2 regions of the Kitasatospora sp. NPDC087861 genome follow, and region 1 is predicted to be linked to the other one. Evidence: predicted binding sites of a transcription regulator. Region 1 holds the regulator's gene; the other holds the start of a gene.

The links. The regulator HrcA, encoded in region 1, represses chaperone genes, less so after heat shock. The targets are predictions, from matches to a motif close to TTNGCACTCNGNNNNNCNGAGTGCNAA.
Region 2: a site for HrcA is predicted at 1,798-1,824, ahead of groL (chaperonin GroEL). Genes of this name have one in related genera too.

What each region holds. Positions count from the first base shown of each region.
Region 1 is NZ_JBIUUS010000004.1:328,440-337,357, reverse strand. Features, by position in the region: gene ACIOJE_RS08880 (AMP-dependent synthetase/ligase) at 1-1,434, shown strand, start outside; gene hemW (radical SAM family heme chaperone HemW) at 1,493-2,722, shown strand; gene ACIOJE_RS08870 (Uma2 family endonuclease) at 2,764-3,321, shown strand; gene ACIOJE_RS08865 (DUF3097 domain-containing protein) at 3,328-4,155, opposite strand; gene ACIOJE_RS08860 (hypothetical protein) at 4,202-4,786, opposite strand; gene htpX (zinc metalloprotease HtpX) at 4,842-5,762, opposite strand; gene hrcA (heat-inducible transcriptional repressor HrcA) at 6,024-7,058, shown strand; gene dnaJ (molecular chaperone DnaJ) at 7,136-8,275, shown strand; gene ACIOJE_RS08840 (16S rRNA (uracil(1498)-N(3))-methyltransferase) at 8,357-8,918, shown strand, end outside.
Region 2 is NZ_JBIUUS010000043.1:34,463-43,380, reverse strand. Features, by position in the region: gene thrC (threonine synthase) at 1-499, shown strand, start outside; gene ACIOJE_RS36020 (MoaD/ThiS family protein) at 538-816, shown strand; gene ACIOJE_RS36015 (cold-shock protein) at 1,431-1,634, shown strand; gene groL (chaperonin GroEL) at 1,981-3,603, shown strand; gene ACIOJE_RS36005 (hypothetical protein) at 3,747-4,103, shown strand; gene ACIOJE_RS36000 (hypothetical protein) at 4,100-4,774, opposite strand; gene ACIOJE_RS35995 (PadR family transcriptional regulator) at 4,832-5,215, shown strand; gene ACIOJE_RS35990 (hypothetical protein) at 5,212-6,216, shown strand; gene ACIOJE_RS35985 (copper homeostasis protein CutC) at 6,273-6,959, shown strand; gene ACIOJE_RS35980 (HelD family protein) at 7,008-8,918, opposite strand, start outside.

The DNA of each region.
Region 1 (8,918 bases):
TCCGGCGCGACCGCGACCGAGGTCCCCGGGACCGCCGGCCTCGCCCTGCTCACCCTCGCCGAACTGGAACAGCGCGGCGCCGAGTACCTGGAGCAGCACCCGGACGCGGTCGAGAAGGCGGTCGCCGCGCTCGACAAGGAGCAGCTGGCCACCCTCATCTACACCTCCGGCACCACCGGCCGCCCCAAGGGCGTGCGCCTGGTGCACGACTGCTGGGCGTACGAGGGCCGGGCTCAGGAGGCCAGCGGGCTGCTGCGCTCCGACGACGTCCAGTTCATGTGGCTGCCGCTGTCGCACGTGTTCGGCAAGACGCTGATCTCCGGCCAGATCGCCACCGGCCACGTGATGGCCGTGGACGGCCGGGTCGACCGGATCATCCACAACCTGCCGGCCATCCGGCCGACCGTCATGGCCTCGGCGCCGCGCATCTTCGAGAAGGTCTACAACGGCATCGCCGGCCGGGCCCGGGCCGAGGGCGGCGCCAAGTACAAGATCTTCCGCTGGGCCGCCAAGGTCGCCCGCGAGCACGCCCGGGCCGTCCAGGAGAGCCGGATCGCCACCGGCACCGGAACCGCCCCGCTGGGCCTGCGGCTCCAGCACACCGTGGCCGACAAGCTGGTCTACGCCAAGATCCGCGCGGCCTTCGGCGGCCGGCTGCGCGGCGCCGTCTCCGGCAGCGCCGCGCTCGCCCCCGAGATCGGCTTCTTCTTCCTCGGCGCCGGCGTGCCGATCCTGGAGGGCTACGGCCTCAGCGAGACCAGCGCCGGCTCCTGCGTCAATCGCGAGGAGGACGTCCGGATCGGCACGGTGGGCCGCGCGCTGCCCGGCACCGAGGTCCGGATCGCCGAGGACGGCGAGATCCTGCTGCGCGGCCCCGGCGTCATGCGCGGCTACCACGACCTGCCGGAGAAGACCGCCGAGGTGCTGGAGGCCGACGGCTGGTTCCACACCGAGGACATCGGCGAGCTCGGCCCCGACGGCTTCCTGCGGATCACCGACCGCAAGAAGGACCTGTTCAAGACCTCCGGCGGCAAGTACGTCGCGCCCAGCGAGGTCGAGGGCAGGTTCAAGGCGGCCTGCCCGTTCGTCAGCAACATCCTGGTGATCGGCAACGGCCGCAACTTCTGCACCGCGCTGATCGGCCTGGACGAGGCGGTCATCATGCCGTGGGCCGCCGAGCACGGCCTGGCCGGCAAGTCCTACGCCGAGGTGGCCGCCGACCCGCAGGTGCACCAGCTGATCGACGGCTTCGTCCGGCGGCTCAACGCCGACCTGCAGCGCTGGCAGACGATCAAGAAGTTCCACCTGCTGCCGCGCGATCTCGACATCGAGCACGGCGAGCTCACCCCGAGCCTGAAGATCAAGCGCCCGGTGGTCGAGCGGACCTACGCGGACGCCGTCACCGCGATGTACGCGGGCGCCAACGAGGCCTGAGCCGCCCCGCCCCCGTACGGCTCACCGGTTCGGGTGAGCCGTACGGGACAATGGGGTCATGCCCTCCGCACTCCCCGACGGCGAACCGGTGCCGTCCGACGGTTCCCTGCCCGCGCACGCCCGCACCGGTCTCGGGCAGCGGCCGTTCGGCTTCTACCTGCACGTGCCGTACTGCGCCAGCCGCTGCGGCTACTGCGACTTCAACACCTACACCGCCACCGAGCTGCGCTCCTCCGGGGCCGTCGCCTCCCAGGAGACCTACGCGGACAACGTGGTCGCCGAGATCCGGCTGGCCCGCAGGATCCTCGGCCCCGTGGACCTCCCGGTGCAGACCGTCTTCCTCGGCGGCGGCACCCCCACCCTGCTGCCCGCCCGCGACCTGGTGAAGATGCTCGCCGCACTGCGCGAGGAGTTCGGGCTCGCCGACGGCGCCGAGGTCACCACCGAGGCCAACCCGGAGTCCGTCGACCCGGCCTACCTGGCCGAGCTGCGCGAGGGCGGCTACAACCGGGTCTCCTTCGGCATGCAGAGCGCCCGCCCGCACGTCCTGCAGCTGCTCGACCGCCACCACACCCCGGGCCGCCCCGAGGCCTGCGTCGCCGAGGCCCGCGCCGCCGGCTTCGACCACGTCAACCTGGACCTCATCTACGGCACCCCCGGCGAGTCCGACGACGACTGGCGGGCCTCCCTGGACGCCGCCATCGGCGCCGGGCCCGACCACGTCTCCGCCTACTCCCTGATCGTCGAGGACGGCACCAAGCTCGCCGCCCGGGTCAAGCGCGGCGAACTGCCGATGATCGACGACGACGTGCACGCCGACCGCTACCTCATCGCCGAACAGGCCCTCAGCGCCGCCGGTTACTCCTGGTACGAGGTCTCCAACTGGGCCACCACCCCCGAGGGCCGCTGCCGCCACAACGAGCTCTACTGGACCGGCGCCGACTGGTGGGGCGCCGGCCCCGGCGCGCACAGCCACGTCGGCGGCGTCCGCTGGTGGAACGCCAAGCACCCCGCCGCCTACGCCCAGGCCCTCGCCGAAGGCCGCACCCCGGCCCTGGGCCGTGAGGTCCTCGCCGAGGAGGACCGCCGGGTCGAGCGCATCCTGCTCGAACTGCGCCTCGCCGAGGGCATCCCGCTCACCCTCCTCACCGACACCGGCCGCCAGGCCGCCGCCCGCCACCTCGCCGACGGCCTCCTCGACCCCGACACCCACGCCGCCGGCCGCGCCGTCCTCACCCTCCAGGGCAGGCTGCTGGCCGACGCGGTCGTACGTGACCTGGTGGACTGACATTCGTTGACGTGGGTGTCAGCCGTCGGAGGGAGCGTGGGATGACCGCCATCGATGATCGGATGACCGGGATCTTCGAGAACCTGGAGGTGCCGGAAGGCGTCAAGGCCGAGCTCATCAGGGGGGAAATCGTGATGACGGCCGGGCCTGACATGGTCCACAACCTCATCGTCCTGGCGATTCAGCACCAGCTTCCGTACGGTCGGTGGCGTCCCCTCACGACCCAGGACCTGGGGATCCCCGGCCAGGCGAGCGAACCCCAGCCCGACCTGGTCGTCTTCGAACGCGGGGCGGTCGAGGAGCACGGACGACTGCTGCCGTCGCCTGCCGTCACCCTGGTGGTCGAGGTGGTGTCGAAGACCAGTGTCGATCGTGATTACCGGACCAAGCGGGAGCTCTATGCCGAGGGCACCGTCCCCGCGTATCTGATCGTCGACCCGATCAAGGGAGTCTGCGTGCTGCTGACCGAGTTGGGCAAGGATCCCGGGTCCGGGCTCCCGAGGTACATGTCCGAGCGGACCAGTAAGTTCGGCGAGCCCGTCCCCGTCGGCCTGCTCGATGTCGATCTGGACACCACGGACTTTCAGCAGTACGTCTGACCTACCTCACCCCGGGAGCGTCACGAAGTCGATCAACTCCTCGACGCGGCCCAGGAGCTCCGGCTCCAGGTCCTTGTAGGTGTCGACCTTGGAGAGGATCCGCTTCCAGGCGGCGGGGGTGTTCACCGGCCAGCCGAGGCGGCGGCAGACGCCCTCCTTCCACTCCTCGCCGCGGGGGACGGCGGGCCAGGCGGGGATGCCGACGGAGGAGGGCTTCACGGCCTGCCAGATGTCGATGTAGGGGTGGCCGACGACCAGGACGGCGTCGCCGGTGACCTGGGCGGCGATGCGGTGCTCCTTGGTGCCGGGGAGCAGGTGGTCGACCAGGACGCCGAGGCGGCGGCCCGGGCCGGGGGCGAAGTCGGCGACGATCGCGGGCAGGTCGTCCACGCCCTCCAGGTACTCGACGACCACGCCCTCGATCCGCAGGTCGTCGCCCCAGACCCGTTCGACCAGCTCGGCGTCGTGCCGGCCCTCGACGTAGATCCGCGACTCGCGGGCGACCCGGGCCCGGGCGCCGGGGACGGCGATCGAGCCGGAGGCGGTGCGGCCAGGCGCCCGCGAGGGGGCCGGGCCGGTCGGGCGCACCAGGGTGACCACCCGGCCCTCCAGCAGGAAGCCGCGCGGCACCAGCGGGAACACCCGGTGCTTGCCGAAACGGTCCTCCAGGGTGACGGTGAACCCCTCGGCGGTCCGCTCGCACCGCACCACCGCGCCGCAGAAGCCGGTCGCCGCCTCCTCCACCACCAGGTCCCGCTCGGCGGGCACCTCCGGGGCGGGCTGCTGCCTCTTCCACGGCGGGGTCAGGTCGGGTCCGTACTGGCGGCTGTGCATGCAGGTGACTATAGGCAGCGGCAGCGCCCGAGGATCGGACGGCCCGTCACAGGCCCGGCGCGCCCCAGACCGGGAACCAGCGGCTGAGGTCCTTCTCCAGCCGCAGGTCGTTCCCCAGCAGCGCGTTGACCTGCAACTCCAGCGGGCTGTTGCGCCGCTCCCCGCCGCCGGGCATCGGGGCGAAGGGGTAGAAGGTGCCGCGCTTGTAGAGGTAGACCAGCGCCAGCGACTGCCCCTGCCCGTTGCGGAAGGCGACCAGCGAGCAGAGCAGCTGGGGTCCGAAGCCGTTCGCCTCCAGCTCGCTGTTGACCGCGTGCAGGTCGTTCACCAGCTCCGGCAGCTCCTCGGGGGTGTGCCGGGCGAGCAGCCAGGAGTAGCCGTAGCCGTCCTTGGAGGCCTCCACCGGGACGCCGCCGCGCTCGGTGTCGGCGTCCAGCAGCGCCCGCACCTGCTGCTCGACCTGCCCGAAGGCCGCGCCCTCGACGGCGGCGAAGCAGACCGAGCCGAGGCCGGTGGGGGTGAACCCGGCCCCGGCCTCCAGGGTGAGGGCGGCGGACGGTACGCCGAACAGCTGGTCGAGGTCGGGCTTGACGGGCTTGGTGCGCCCGAACAGGGCGTCCAGGATTCCCACGGCGGTCCTTTCAGGAGGGTGCGGGCGGAGTCGGGCGGAGCGGCGGAGGGGGGAGTCAGCGGCCGAGCTGCTCGGAGATCTTCGCCAGCTGCTCCAGCCGCTTCTCCAGCGTCGGGTGGGTGGAGAACAACTGGGCGGCGGTCTCCCGGGCGCTCAGCGCGGGGGCGAAGTAGAAGGCGTTGTAGGGCTGCGCCTGGCGCAGGTCCTTGCTGGGGATGGCGGCGATCTGCCCGGTGACCTTGGTGAGCGCGGAGGCGAGGGCGCTGGGGCGGCCGGTGAGCTGGGCGGCGGAGCGGTCGGCGGCGAGTTCCCGGTAGCGGGAGAGCAGCCGGGTGAGCAGGAAGCTGATGGCGTAGACGACCATCGACACCAGCGGGATGACCAGGGCGGCGATCGCCGCGTTCTGGTCGTTGTTGTTGCGGCCGCCGCCCATGAACCCGCCGTACATGGCGATCCGGGTCATGGCCCCGGCGAGGACGCCGAGGAAGCCGGCGATGGTCATCACCGCGACGTCCCGGTGGGCGACGTGGGACAGCTCGTGGGCGAGGACGCCCTCCAGCTCCTCGGGTTCCAGCCGGCGCAGCAGGCCGGTGGTGACGCACACCACGGCGTTCTGCGGGTTGCGGCCGGTGGCGAAGGCGTTCGGCATGTCGTTGTCGGCGACCGCCACCCGGGGTTTGGGCATGTCCGCCAGCGCGCAGAGCCGGTCGACGGTGCCGTGCAGTTGCGGGTACTGCTCAGGGGTCACCTGGTGGGCGCCCATCGCCCGTTCGGTGATCTTGTCGCTGAACCAGAACTGGGCCACGAACAGCCCGCCGGAGATCAGGACGATCAGTGGCCAGGCGCCGCGCAGCAGCACGATCAGCAGGCCGGTGAAGCCGACGTACAGCAGCCCGATCACGAACATCGTCACGACCATGCGGCCGGTCAGGCCGCGGTCGGGCGCGAAACGGGTGTGCTGGCCCGAGCTCGACATTGCTTGCTCCTCCATTCGCCGTCGCTTTCGATGCTGCCACCCGGACGGCCCCGCGGCACCACCCCCGCGCCGGGAACTGCGGGCAGGATCACTCCGGCCGGGCCGTTCCTGCCGTTGGGCCCGGGCCTTACACTGGCAGGTACGGTTTTGGCACTCGGGTATGACGAGTGCCAAGGCGGGTCCCGGAACCGGGTGTCCCGGAACGGGCAGCAGCATGTGCGACACAAACGGACAACGCGCGAAGACGGAGGTGTGTGCCCCATGGCCGGTGAGGTTCGCCAGCTCGACGACCGCAAGCTGGCCGTGCTCCGCGCGATCGTCCAGGACTACGTGGGGACCGAGGAGCCGGTCGGCTCCAAGGCCCTGGTGGAGCGGCACAACCTCGGGGTCTCCCCGGCCACCGTCCGCAACGACATGGCGGCGCTGGAGGAGGAGGGCTACATCCACCAGCCGCACACCAGCGCCGGGCGCATCCCCACCGACAAGGGGTACCGCCTGTTCGTCGACAAGCTTGCCGAGGTCAAGCCGATGAGCGCCCCCGAGCGCCGGGCGATCCGGCACTTCCTGGACGGCGCCGTCGACCTGGACGACGTGGTCGCCCGGACGGTGCGGCTGCTCGCCCAGCTCACCCGGCAGGTCGCGGTGGTGCAGTACCCCTCGCTGTCGCGCTCCACCGTCCGGCACATCGAGCTGGTCGCGCTGGCCCCGACCAAGGTGATGCTGGTCCTGATCACCAACACCGGCCGGGTCGAGCAGCGGATGGTGGACTGCCCGGGCCCGGTCGGCGAGACGGTCCTGGCGGACCTGCGGGCCCGGATCAACGCGCGGGCCGTCGGCCAGCGGCTGCCGGACGTGCCGGGCTTCCTGGAGGAGCTCCCGGCGGGTTTCGAGCAGCCGGACCGGCCGACCGTCAGCACCGTCCTGGCGACGCTGTTCGAGGCGCTCGCCGAACAGAACGAGGAGCGGATCATGCTGGCCGGCACGGCCAACCTGACCCGCTTCGGGCACGACTTCCCGCTCACCATCCAGCCGGTGCTGGAGGCACTGGAGGAGCAGGTCGTCCTGCTCCGCCTCCTGGGTGAGACCGCGGACGCCGCGATGACGGTCCGGATCGGGCGGGAGATCGCCTACGAGGGGCTGAATTCCACCTCGGTGGTCTCGGTCGGCTACGGTTCGGGCGACGAGAGCGTGGCCAAACTGGGTGTGATCGGTCCGACCCGGATGGACTATCCGGGCACAATGGGGGCGGTGCGAGCGGTGGCACGGTACGTGGGTCAGATCCTGGCCGAGTCGTAGCAAACAGTCGCTGTCGGTCATCTGACGGCGACATCCCAGTCGCAGCACTACTACAGGCGGAACAAGCGGAGCATTTGGTGGCCACGGACTACTACGCGGTACTCGGCGTCCGACGGGATGCGGGGCAGGACGAGATCAAGAAGGCGTTCCGGCGCCTGGCACGCGAACTGCACCCGGACGTCAACCCGGACCCGAAGACGCAGGAGCGGTTCAAGGAGATCAACGCCGCCTACGAGGTGCTCTCCGATCCGCAGAAGCGGCAGGTCTACGACCTCGGCGGTGACCCGCTCTCGCCGGGCGGCGGGGGCGCGGGCGGCTTCGGCGCGGGCGCGGCGGGCTTCGGGTTCTCCGACATCATGGACGCCTTCTTCGGCGCCGCGGCCGGCCAGCGCGGCCCACGCTCGCGCACCCGCCGCGGCCAGGACGCCATGATCCGGCTGGAGATCACCCTGGAGGAGGCCGCCTTCGGCACCACCAAGGAACTCCAGGTCGACACGGCCGTCACCTGCACCACCTGCAGCGGCGAGGGCGCGGCCCCCGGCACCTCCGCGCAGACCTGTGACATGTGCCGCGGCAAGGGCGAGGTCTCCCAGGTCACCCGGTCCTTCCTGGGCCAGGTCATGACCTCCCGCCCCTGCCCGCAGTGCCAGGGCTTCGGCACCGTCGTGCCGACCCCGTGCCCGGAGTGCGCCGGCGACGGCCGGGTCCGCGCCCGCCGCACCCTGACCGTCAAGATCCCGGCCGGTGTCGACAACGGCACCCGGATCCAGCTGGCCGGCGAGGGCGAGGTCGGCCCCGGCGGCGGCCCGGCCGGCGATCTGTACGTCGAGATCGCCGAGACCACCCACCCGACCTTCCAGCGCCGCGGGGACGACCTGCACTGCACCGTCACCATCCCGATGACGGCCGCGGCCCTCGGCACCCAGGTGCCGCTGCAGACCCTGGACGGGCTGGAGGAGGTCGACATCCGGCCCGGCACCCAGTCCGGCCAGTCGATCCCGCTGCACGGCCGGGGCATCACCCACCTGCGCGGGGGCGGCCGGGGCGACCTGATAGTGCATGTCGAGGTGCAGACGCCCGGCAAGCTCGACGCCGAGCAGGAGGAGCTGCTGCGCCGGCTCGCGGTGCTGCGCGGCGAGGAGCGGCCGTCCGGCCAGTTCGCGCCGGGCCAGCAGGGCCTGTTCTCGCGTCTGAAGGACGCGTTCAACGGCCGGTAGCCGTCCGCGTGGGGGTGCCGGGGCTCTGCCCGGCACCCCTTTCGCGTTCCCGATCCGCCCCCACCACCGGAGGTTCCCCGCATGACCGCCCCCGTCTTCGTCGTCGAGACCGAGCGGATCGCCGCCGCCGCACCCGGCTCCGTGGTGCGCCTCGACGGGCCGGAGGGGCGGCACGCGGCCGCGGTGAAGCGGCTGACGGCGGGCGAGGCGGTGACCCTGGCCGACGGGCTGGGCCTCGGGGTGGACGGGACGGTCGCCGAGGTGCTCGGCAAGGACGCGGTCGACGTCACGGTGGCGTCCGTGCGCCGGGAGCCCGAGCCGGCGCCGCGGATCGTCGTCGTCCAGGCGCTGCCCAAGGGCGACCGCGGCGAGCTCGCGGTGGAGACCATGACCGAGGTCGGCGTGGACGTGGTGATCCCGTGGGCCGCCTCGCGCTGCATCACGCAGTGGAAGGGCGACCGGGGCGCCAAGGCGCTCGCCAAGTGGCGGGCCACCGCCCGGGAGGCCGGCAAGCAGTCCCGCCGGCTGCGCTTCCCCGAGGTGCGCGAGCCGGTGACCACCCGGCAGCTGGCGCCGGTCCTGGCGGGGGCGGCGTTCGCCGCCGTGCTGCACGAGGAGGGCGCCGAGCCGCTGGCGCTGGCCG
Region 2 (8,918 bases), on a different contig from region 1:
GATCGACAAGGGGCTGCAGGAGCTGATCAAGCTCGGCCTGGTCGAGGACCGGCCGTACAAGGTCTTCGGCGCCCAGGCGGCGGGGTGCTCGCCGGTGTCGGCCGCCTTCAAGGCCGGCCAGGACGTGATCCGCCCGGTCAAGCCGGACACCATCGCCAAGTCGCTGGCGATCGGCAACCCGGCGGACGGCCCGTACGTGCTGGACATCGCCCGGCGCACCGGCGGCGCGGTCGAGGACGTCACCGACGCCGAGGTGGTGGACGCGATCCGGCTGCTGGCCCGGACCGAGGGCATCTTCGCCGAGACCGCGGGCGGGGTGACCGTCGGCGTGCTGAAGAAGCTGGTCGAGACCGGCCGGCTGGATCCGGCCAAGGAGACCGTCGCGATCAACACCGGCGACGGCCTGAAGACCCTGGACGCCGTGGCCGACTCCGGGATGACCGCCGTGATCCGCCCGACGCTGGCGTCCTTCCGCGACGCCGGCCTCGCGTCCGCCTGAACCCCCCACCCCGCTGGGTCGCACCCGCTAGGAGAGCCATGAGCGCCAACGTCCGTATCCCCACCATCCTGCGCACCTACACCGGCGGCTCCGCCGAGGTGGCCGCCGAGGGCGCCACCCTGGGCGAGGTCATCGCCGACCTGGAGAAGAACCACGCGGGCATCTCGGCCCGCATCCTGGACGACGCCGGCAAGCTGCGCCGCTTCGTCAACGTCTACGTGAACGACGACGACGTGCGCTTCGCCGAGGGCCTCGCGACCGGCATCGCGGACGGCGCCAGCGTCTCGATCATCCCGGCGGTGGCCGGCGGCTGCTGAGCCGAGACCCCGCCCCGGCGGCGCCCGCCCGCGTCGACCGGACCGGCCCTGGTTCGACCGGCCGTCCCGCGTACGGAATTCCGTTCTCCGTGCGCGCGGGCGGCCGGTCGCATTTCGGCGGGAATATTTCGGGGTCGAGTCGGAGTAGAGTGTGGCTCGGTTGGGAACAGGGCTTCCCCTCATCCCCACCCGTGAATCGCCGGAGTTCGTCCGGCTGCTGGGATCGGCCGTTGAGACCGGCTGTTGAGACCGACCGGGTGCGGGACCGTGAAACATGTCAGGCAGATGTCAGAATTCCCGCGGGGATTTGTTGTAATCCGTCCGCTATGTCCGGCGTGAAATGCCGAATTCCTCCCGGTTTGGCCCGTCCTGTCCTTTGATGTGGTGCCGGAATTCCCCGCAGCTGACCCTGTTGCAGAGGGCGTCGATCCGGATACATTCAGCCGCGGTCGACGTAATCACCCGCTCACGGGGCGCCGTCAGGTGCCCCTGCGGAGGATTGCGGCGTGCACGGCTGCGCCCAGGGGGGGTTCCCCGGGCCGGCCTTCAAACCAGACCCGGGCCCGCGACCTGCGGGCGCGTGAAGGGCCAGCACAGCACTAGGGGAGTTCGGAATGGCTCAGGGCACCGTCAAGTGGTTCAACGCGGAGAAGGGCTACGGCTTCATCGCGGTCGACGGTGGTGCGGACGTCTTCGTCCACTACAGCGCGATCCAGATGGACGGCTACCGCACCCTCGAGGAGGGCCAGCGGGTCGAGTTCGAGATCTCCCAGGGACAGAAGGGCCCGCAGGCGGACATGGTCCGCGCGGCGGTCTGACCTTCCTTCTCCTCCAGGAGCTCGGCACGGCCCACGGCTGGTGACCACTCGCTTCTCGGCGGGCCCGTACGACACGCGTCGTACGGGCCCGTCGGCGTTCCCCGGCGGGGAGTTGCGGGGCGCGGCGGGGGCGCGCCGGACGGCTCGCGGGATCGCGATTGGGCTTGCACTCGACCACCCGGAGTGCTAATCATTGGCGTTAGCACTCACAGCGTGAGAGTGACAGCGGACCGGGTCGGTGAGGCCCCCGGGAGCGGTAGGGGAAAGGACCCCCGCACACCAGGGCCGTCCGTCGCGGGCACCCCTTGGTCCGAGCAGTCGACCGTGTCCCGGAGGACCACTTCTGATGGCCAAGATCATCGCCTTTGATGAGGAAGCTCGCCGCGGCCTTGAGCGTGGCATGAACCAGCTCGCCGACGCAGTGAAGGTCACGCTCGGCCCCAAGGGTCGCAACGTCGTGCTGGAGAAGAAGTGGGGCGCCCCCACGATCACCAACGACGGTGTCTCCATCGCCAAGGAGATCGAGCTCGAGGACCCCTACGAGAAGATCGGCGCGGAGCTCGTCAAGGAGGTCGCCAAGAAGACCGACGACGTCGCGGGTGACGGCACCACCACCGCCACCGTGCTGGCCCAGGCCCTGGTTCGCGAGGGTCTGCGCAACGTCGCCGCCGGCGCCAACCCGATGGCCCTGAAGCGCGGCATCGAGAAGGCCGTCGCCGCCGTCTCCGACCAGCTGCTGGCCCAGGCCAAGGACGTGGAGACCAAGGAGCAGATCGCCTCCACCGCCTCCATCTCGGCCGCCGACACCCAGATCGGCGAGCTCATCGCCGAGGCCATGGACAAGGTCGGCAAGGAAGGCGTCATCACCGTCGAGGAGAGCAACACCTTCGGCCTGGAGCTTGAGCTCACCGAGGGCATGCGCTTCGACAAGGGCTACATCTCCGCCTACTTCGCCACCGACCTGGAGCGGATGGAGGCGTCCTTCGAGGACCCGTACATCCTCATCGCCAACTCCAAGATCGGCTCGGTCAAGGACCTGCTGCCGCTGCTGGAGAAGGTCATGCAGAGCGGCAAGTCGCTCGTCATCATCGCCGAGGACGTCGAGGGCGAGGCCCTGTCGACCCTGGTCGTGAACAAGATCCGCGGCACCTTCAAGTCCGTCGCCGTCAAGGCCCCGGGCTTCGGCGACCGCCGCAAGGCCATGCTCGGCGACATCGCCATCCTCACCGGTGGCACCGTGATCTCCGAGGAGGTCGGCCTCAAGCTGGAGAACGCCGGCATCGACCTGCTGGGCCGCGCCCGCAAGGTGGTCATCACCAAGGACGAGACCACCATCATCGATGGTGCCGGTGACGCCGACCAGGTCGCCGGTCGCGTGAACCAGATCCGCGCCGAGATCGAGAACAGCGACTCGGACTACGACCGCGAGAAGCTCCAGGAGCGCCTCGCCAAGCTGGCCGGCGGCGTGGCCGTCATCAAGGCCGGCGCGGCCACCGAGGTGGAGCTCAAGGAGCGCAAGCACCGCATCGAGGACGCCGTCCGCAACGCCAAGGCCGCCGTCGAGGAGGGCATCGTCGCCGGTGGTGGCGTCGCGCTGCTGCAGGCCGGTGTCGCCTTCGACAAGCTGGAGCTGGACGGCGACGAGGCCACCGGTGCCAACATCGTCAAGGTCGCGCTGGAGGCCCCGATCAAGCAGATCGCGACCAACGCCGGCCTGGAGGGTGGCGTCGTGGTGGAGAAGGTGCGCAACCTCCCCGCCGGTCACGGCCTGAACGCCGCCACCAACGAGTACGTCGACCTGGTCGCCGCGGGCATCATCGACCCGGCCAAGGTCACCCGCTCCGCGCTGCAGAACGCCGCCTCCATCGCGGCGCTGTTCCTCACCACCGAGGCCGTCATCGCCGACAAGCCGGAGAAGGCCGCTGCGGCCGCCGGCGGCGGCATGCCGGGCGGTGACATGGACTTCTGATCCCGCTGGGATCGGACGGTTCGGATCGTTCGCGAGGGCGGTCTCCCCGACGGGGAGGCCGCCCTCGCGGCGTTCGGGAGCCTTCGCGCGTTCGGGAGCCTTCGCGCGTTCGGGAGCCTTCGCGTGTTTGGGAGAATGGGTGGATGGCTGCTGACGACATCGAGACCGCTCTGCACAACGCCCGGGCACTGATCCTGGCCGACCTGACCGCCCGGGACGTGGCGGACGCCGCCGTGGTGTCGCTGGTCGAGCAGGCCGTGACGCACCGGCGCTGGTGGCTGGAACAGTGGCCGGACGGCACCGACTACGTGCTCGGGCTCGTCGCCCAGGACGTCCAGGACGCGCTGCTGGAGGCGTACGGGCGCTGGCCGCTGTGCGCCGAGTGCGCGGCCGACGGTGACCCGCACGCGCTGGGCGTGGAGCCGGAGCTGGGGCCGGAGCCGCACTGGGTGTGCGGCCAGCAGGGCGCGGTGGTGGCGCCGGTGGGGAAGCTGGGCTAGAGACTGTCGAGTTCGGCCGTCAGGTTGGCGCGGGCGGGGGCGTCGAAGCGCGCGTGGGCGGCCGGGGTGCGGTAGAGCGCGGGGAGCGCGAGCAGCTGTCGCAGGATCGCCGCGCGCCCGGCGCGGAAGTCCGGCTCCGGGACGAACGCGTACTCCGCGCGGACGGCGGCCGCGTACGCCGCGTACGCCTCGGGGGCGCCGCCGAGGACGGCGAGGTCCGCGTCGCAGAGCACCTCGCCGTCGCGATCGCCGGGCTCGGGGTGGTGGTCGACGGTGAGCAGGACCAGCCGCTCGACCTCGGCCACCCGGACGGCGGGCAGGCCCGCGGCGGTCAGCGCGCGGACGGCCAGGGCGGCGCTGCGCTCCTCGTTCTCGGAGCGGTCGGGCCGGTAGACGGCGTCGTGGAACCAGGCGGCGAGCCGGACGGTGTCCGGGTCGCCGGCGTGCCCGGCGAGGTCGTCGACGTGCCGCAGGACCGCGTGCAGGTGCCCGGGGGTGTGGTAGCGGCGCTGCGGCTCCGACCAGCGGCGCAGCAGCTCGCGGCCGTACGGCTCGGGGTCGGTCGTGGCGGCGCAGCGGTGCAGCAGCGCCGTCCACTCGGCGAGCAGTTCGGCGAGCAGTCCGGGGGGCGGTCCGGCGGTGAGGTCCTCGGTGGTGGGCATGGGGGACATTGTGGCGGGCGGGCCGGGCACTGGACCTATAGGTAGGTTGACGATATATGTAGTCGTATGACAGAACGCTCGATGCAGGAGCCGACGCTGCTGCTGCTCACCGCACTGGCGGACGCCCCCAGACACGGCTACGCCCTCATCCAGGAGATCGCCGCGATTTCCGACGGTCGCGTCAAGATGCGCACCGGCACCCTGTACGGCGCCCTCGACCGGCTGCTCCAGCAGGGGCTGATCGAGGTCGCCGCAGAGGAGGTCGTGGACGGGCGGGCGCGGCGCAGCTACGCGCTGACCGACGCCGGCCGGACCGCGCTGGCCACCGAGGCCGAGCGGCTGCGGGCCGTCGCCACCGAGGCCGAGCGCCGGCTCGCCAACGTCCGGTTGGCGATGCAGGCGAAGGCGGGGCCGAAGGGGCTGTTCACGAGGAGGGGGTTCTTCGCATGACCACGCCGACGATGGGGACGCCGGCCGCCGCGCTGCGGGCCGTGCTGCAGCTCTACCCGGAGTACTACCGCCGGGAGCGGGGCGAGGAGATGGCCGCGGTGTTCGCCGACACCACGGCGGAGGCGAACCGGTCGACCGTCGCCCGCGAGGTGTTCGACCTGGCCCTGTACGGGCTGCGGGTGCGGCTCGGGCTGACCGGCTCCTCGATGGGCGGGCGGGTGCTCGCGCTGGCCGCGCCGATGGCCGCCGGGGCGCTGGCCGGCGCGGGGCTGCTGCCGTGGGTCACCGATCCGGACCAGGCCGCCTGGCGGCTGACCTGGGACCACTCGTACAACACGTACGCCATGACCATCGCGCCGCCGGTGATCGCGCTGCTGCTCGGGGTCGCCGCCCTGCTGGGGCGCTGGACGGCGGTGCGGGTCATCACGGGGATCCAGGCCCTCTTCGCGCTGGCCACCCTGGCGAAGGCCGCCGTGGTGCCGGGCTTCTTCGACGTCTGGTGGGTGGGGTACACCGGCATGACCACCCTGCCCGCCGTGGCCGCCGCGCTGTTGCTGTTCGCGGCGCCGACGGAGTTGCTGCCCAGGGCCGGTTGGCGGGCCGCGGGGCTGGTGCTGGCCTCGGTGGTCGGCGGCGGGGCGCTGGTGGCGCTCCTGCGCTGGGACGACTCCAGCTTCCCGCTGGACGTCCAGTGGTTCGTGGTGCTGCTGATCGCGCCGGTGCTGCTGACCTTCAGCGCGCTGCGCGGGCGGGTGGCGCCGGCGGCCGTGGGGGTCGCGATGCTGTCGCTGACGACCTTCGCCGGCCTGTTCAACGTCTGGCGCACGTCCGGCGGGATCTCGATGACGCTGCTGATGTCGGTGCCGGTGGTGCTGCTCCTGGTGGCGGCCGCGAAGGCCGTGCGCCGGATCGGGACCGGCGGCGGGGTCGGTGGGGGGACCGGCGGCGGAGTCGGCGGAGACGCCGAAGGGGGCTCTGGGAGCGGGCGCAGCCTGGCGTGACCGGAAGGCGACGCAGGGGCTCGCCGGGGCGGGTCGGATGTGGCAGGCTGTCTGATATGTCTAGACCAATTTTCGAAGTCATCGCGTTGACGCCCCAGGATGCCCGGGCCGCCGAGTCGGGCGGCGCCGACCGGCTCGAACTGGTCACCGACATGGCCTCGGACGGGCTCACCCCGTCCGTCGAGGATTTCGCCCGGATCAGGGCCGCCGTCGGCATCCCGCTGCGCGTCATGCTCCGGATCCGGGACGGCTTCGTCCCCGGCGACCTGGACGACCTGGCGGCCCGCGCCGCCGCGCTGCGGGCCGAGGGCGCCGAGGAGTTCGTCCTCGGCTTCCTCGGCGCCGACGGCGCGGTCGACCTGGCCGCCACCACCGCCGTCGCCGAGGCGGTGGCCGGCTGCCGCTGGACCTTCCACCGGGCGATCGACCACAGTGCCGACCGGGCCGCCCTGCGGACCGCCGTCGGCGCGCTGCCCGGGCTGGACACCTTCCTCACCTCGGGCACGGCCGCCGGGGTCGACGCCGGGCGCGAGGTGCTGCTGGCGGAGCTGGCCCGTGCGGGCGAGCCCGGGTACGGGCAGCGGATCCTGATCGGCGGCGGCCTGCGGGCCGAACACCTGAAGGGGCTGCGGGCCGAGGGCTTCGACGCCTTCCACGTCGGCGGCGCGGTGCGGGCCGACGGCTGGCGGACGCCGGTGGACGCGGCCAAGGTGGCCGAGTGGCGGGCGCTGATCGACGCCTGAGCGTGTCCCGGGAGGGGCCGGTCCCGGTCGCGGGGCCGGCCCCGCCGTCTACCGGCGCAGCTGCTCGGGCAGCGGTTCGCCGTGCAGCACCGTCAGGCCGGAGACGGCCCGGGTGAGCGCCACGTACAGCCGCCGCAGGCCGGTCCGCTCGTCCGGTTCGCCGGCGATCACCGCGGCCGGCTCGTCCAGCACCACGTAGTCGTACTCCAGGCCCTTGGCCAGCGAGGCCGGGACGAGCGTCAGCCGGGCCTCGGCGCTGGTCTCGGTGCCGGGGGACAGGTACGGCAGGCCGGCCGCGGTCAGCGCCTCGGCGAGCACCGGGATCCGGGCGTCGGCGGCGATCAGCCCGGTCGAGCCCTCGTGCTCCAGCGCCTCGTGGCAGGCCGCGAGGACGGCGGCCACCGACTCCCCGTCCGCGATGTGGCGGATCGTCAGCGAGCCCGGGGCGTCGCGGACGGAGGTCGCCGGGGCCAGGCCCGGGGCGATCGCCGGGAGCAGCCGGGAGGCGTACGCGATGACCTCCTCCGGCACCCGGAAGCCCTTGGTCAGCTCCTCGACATGGGCGTCCGGCTTGCCCAGGTGGTGCAGCGCGTCCGGCCAACTCGCCGTCGCCCACGGGGTGGTGCCCTGGGCGAGGTCGCCGAGGACGGTCGCCGAGCCGGTGGTGCAGCGGCGGCCGACCGCGCGGTACTGCATCGGGGAGAGATCCTGCGCCTCGTCCAGCACCACGTGCCCGAGCGAGGGGGTGCGCTGCACCAGGTCCGTCACCTCGTCGACCAGGACGGCGTCGGCCTGCGTCCAGCGGGCCGTCTTCACCGAGCGCCCCGGCTTGGGCCAGAGCACCGCCTGCTGCTCCTGCGCGGTCAGCACGCCCTCCGCGCAGGCGGCCAGGAACTGCGGATCGGAGAGCAGTCGCAGCACCAGCTTGGCCGGATCGACCGCCGGCCAGCACTCCTTGACCACCGCCTTGACCGCGGCGTTGCGGGCCACCGCGTCCTGCACCCGGTCGTCCGGGGCCTCGCCGCCCTGCTCCATCTTCAGCAGCACGGCGTGCGCGATCCGCTGCGGCAGGGCGTCCCTGGCAGCGCCGTAGCGGATCTCGCGGCCCTTCAACTCCTCGATGATCTCCACGAGTTCGTACACCGGGACGCGCCAGCGGCGGGAGCCGCGGACCACCACGCAGGGCTCGGTGGGCAGCGCGATGCCCGCCCGCACCGCCCGGCGCAGCACCTCGGCCATCCGCGCGTCGCCCTTCAGCCGGGCCGCCTGCGGGTCGTCCTCGCCGCGCACCTCGACGTGCCCGACCAGCTGCTGCACGGTGGCCTGGGCGACGTCCAACTCGCCCAGGGCCGGGAGCACCTGCTCGATGTAGGAGAGGAAGGCGTTGTTCGGCCCGATCACCAGCGTGCCGGTCCGGGCCAGCCGCTCGCGGTGCGCGTACAGCAGGTACGCGACGCGGTGCAGGCCCACGGCCGTCTTCCCGGTGCCGGGGGCGCCCTGGACGCAGATGGTGCCCGTCACGTCGGAGCGGACGATCTCGTCCTGCTCGGGCTGGATGGTGGCGACGATGTCGCGCATCGGGCCGACGCGGGGCTTCTCGATCTCGGCGGCGAGCAGGGCGGAGGCGGTGTCCGTCTCGGCCGGGTCGCTGAGGTGCTCGTCCTCGTAGGCGGTGAGCTCGCCGCCGGTGTAGCCGAAGCGGCGGCGGCGCTCGACGTCCAGCGGTTCGGTGCGGCTGGCCCGGTAGAACGGCTGGGAGACCGGCGCGCGCCAGTCGATCACCATCGGGTCGCCGTCGGCGTCGTGGACGTGCCGGCGGCCGATGTAGAAGCTCTCGCCCCCGCCCGCCCGTCGCCCGCCACCGCCCTTGCCCGGCGCGCTTCGCGCGGCACCTTCCCTTTCGCTCAGCTCCTCGCTGATCGCGTGCAGGTAGTCCAGGCGGCCGAAGAACAGCGGGGT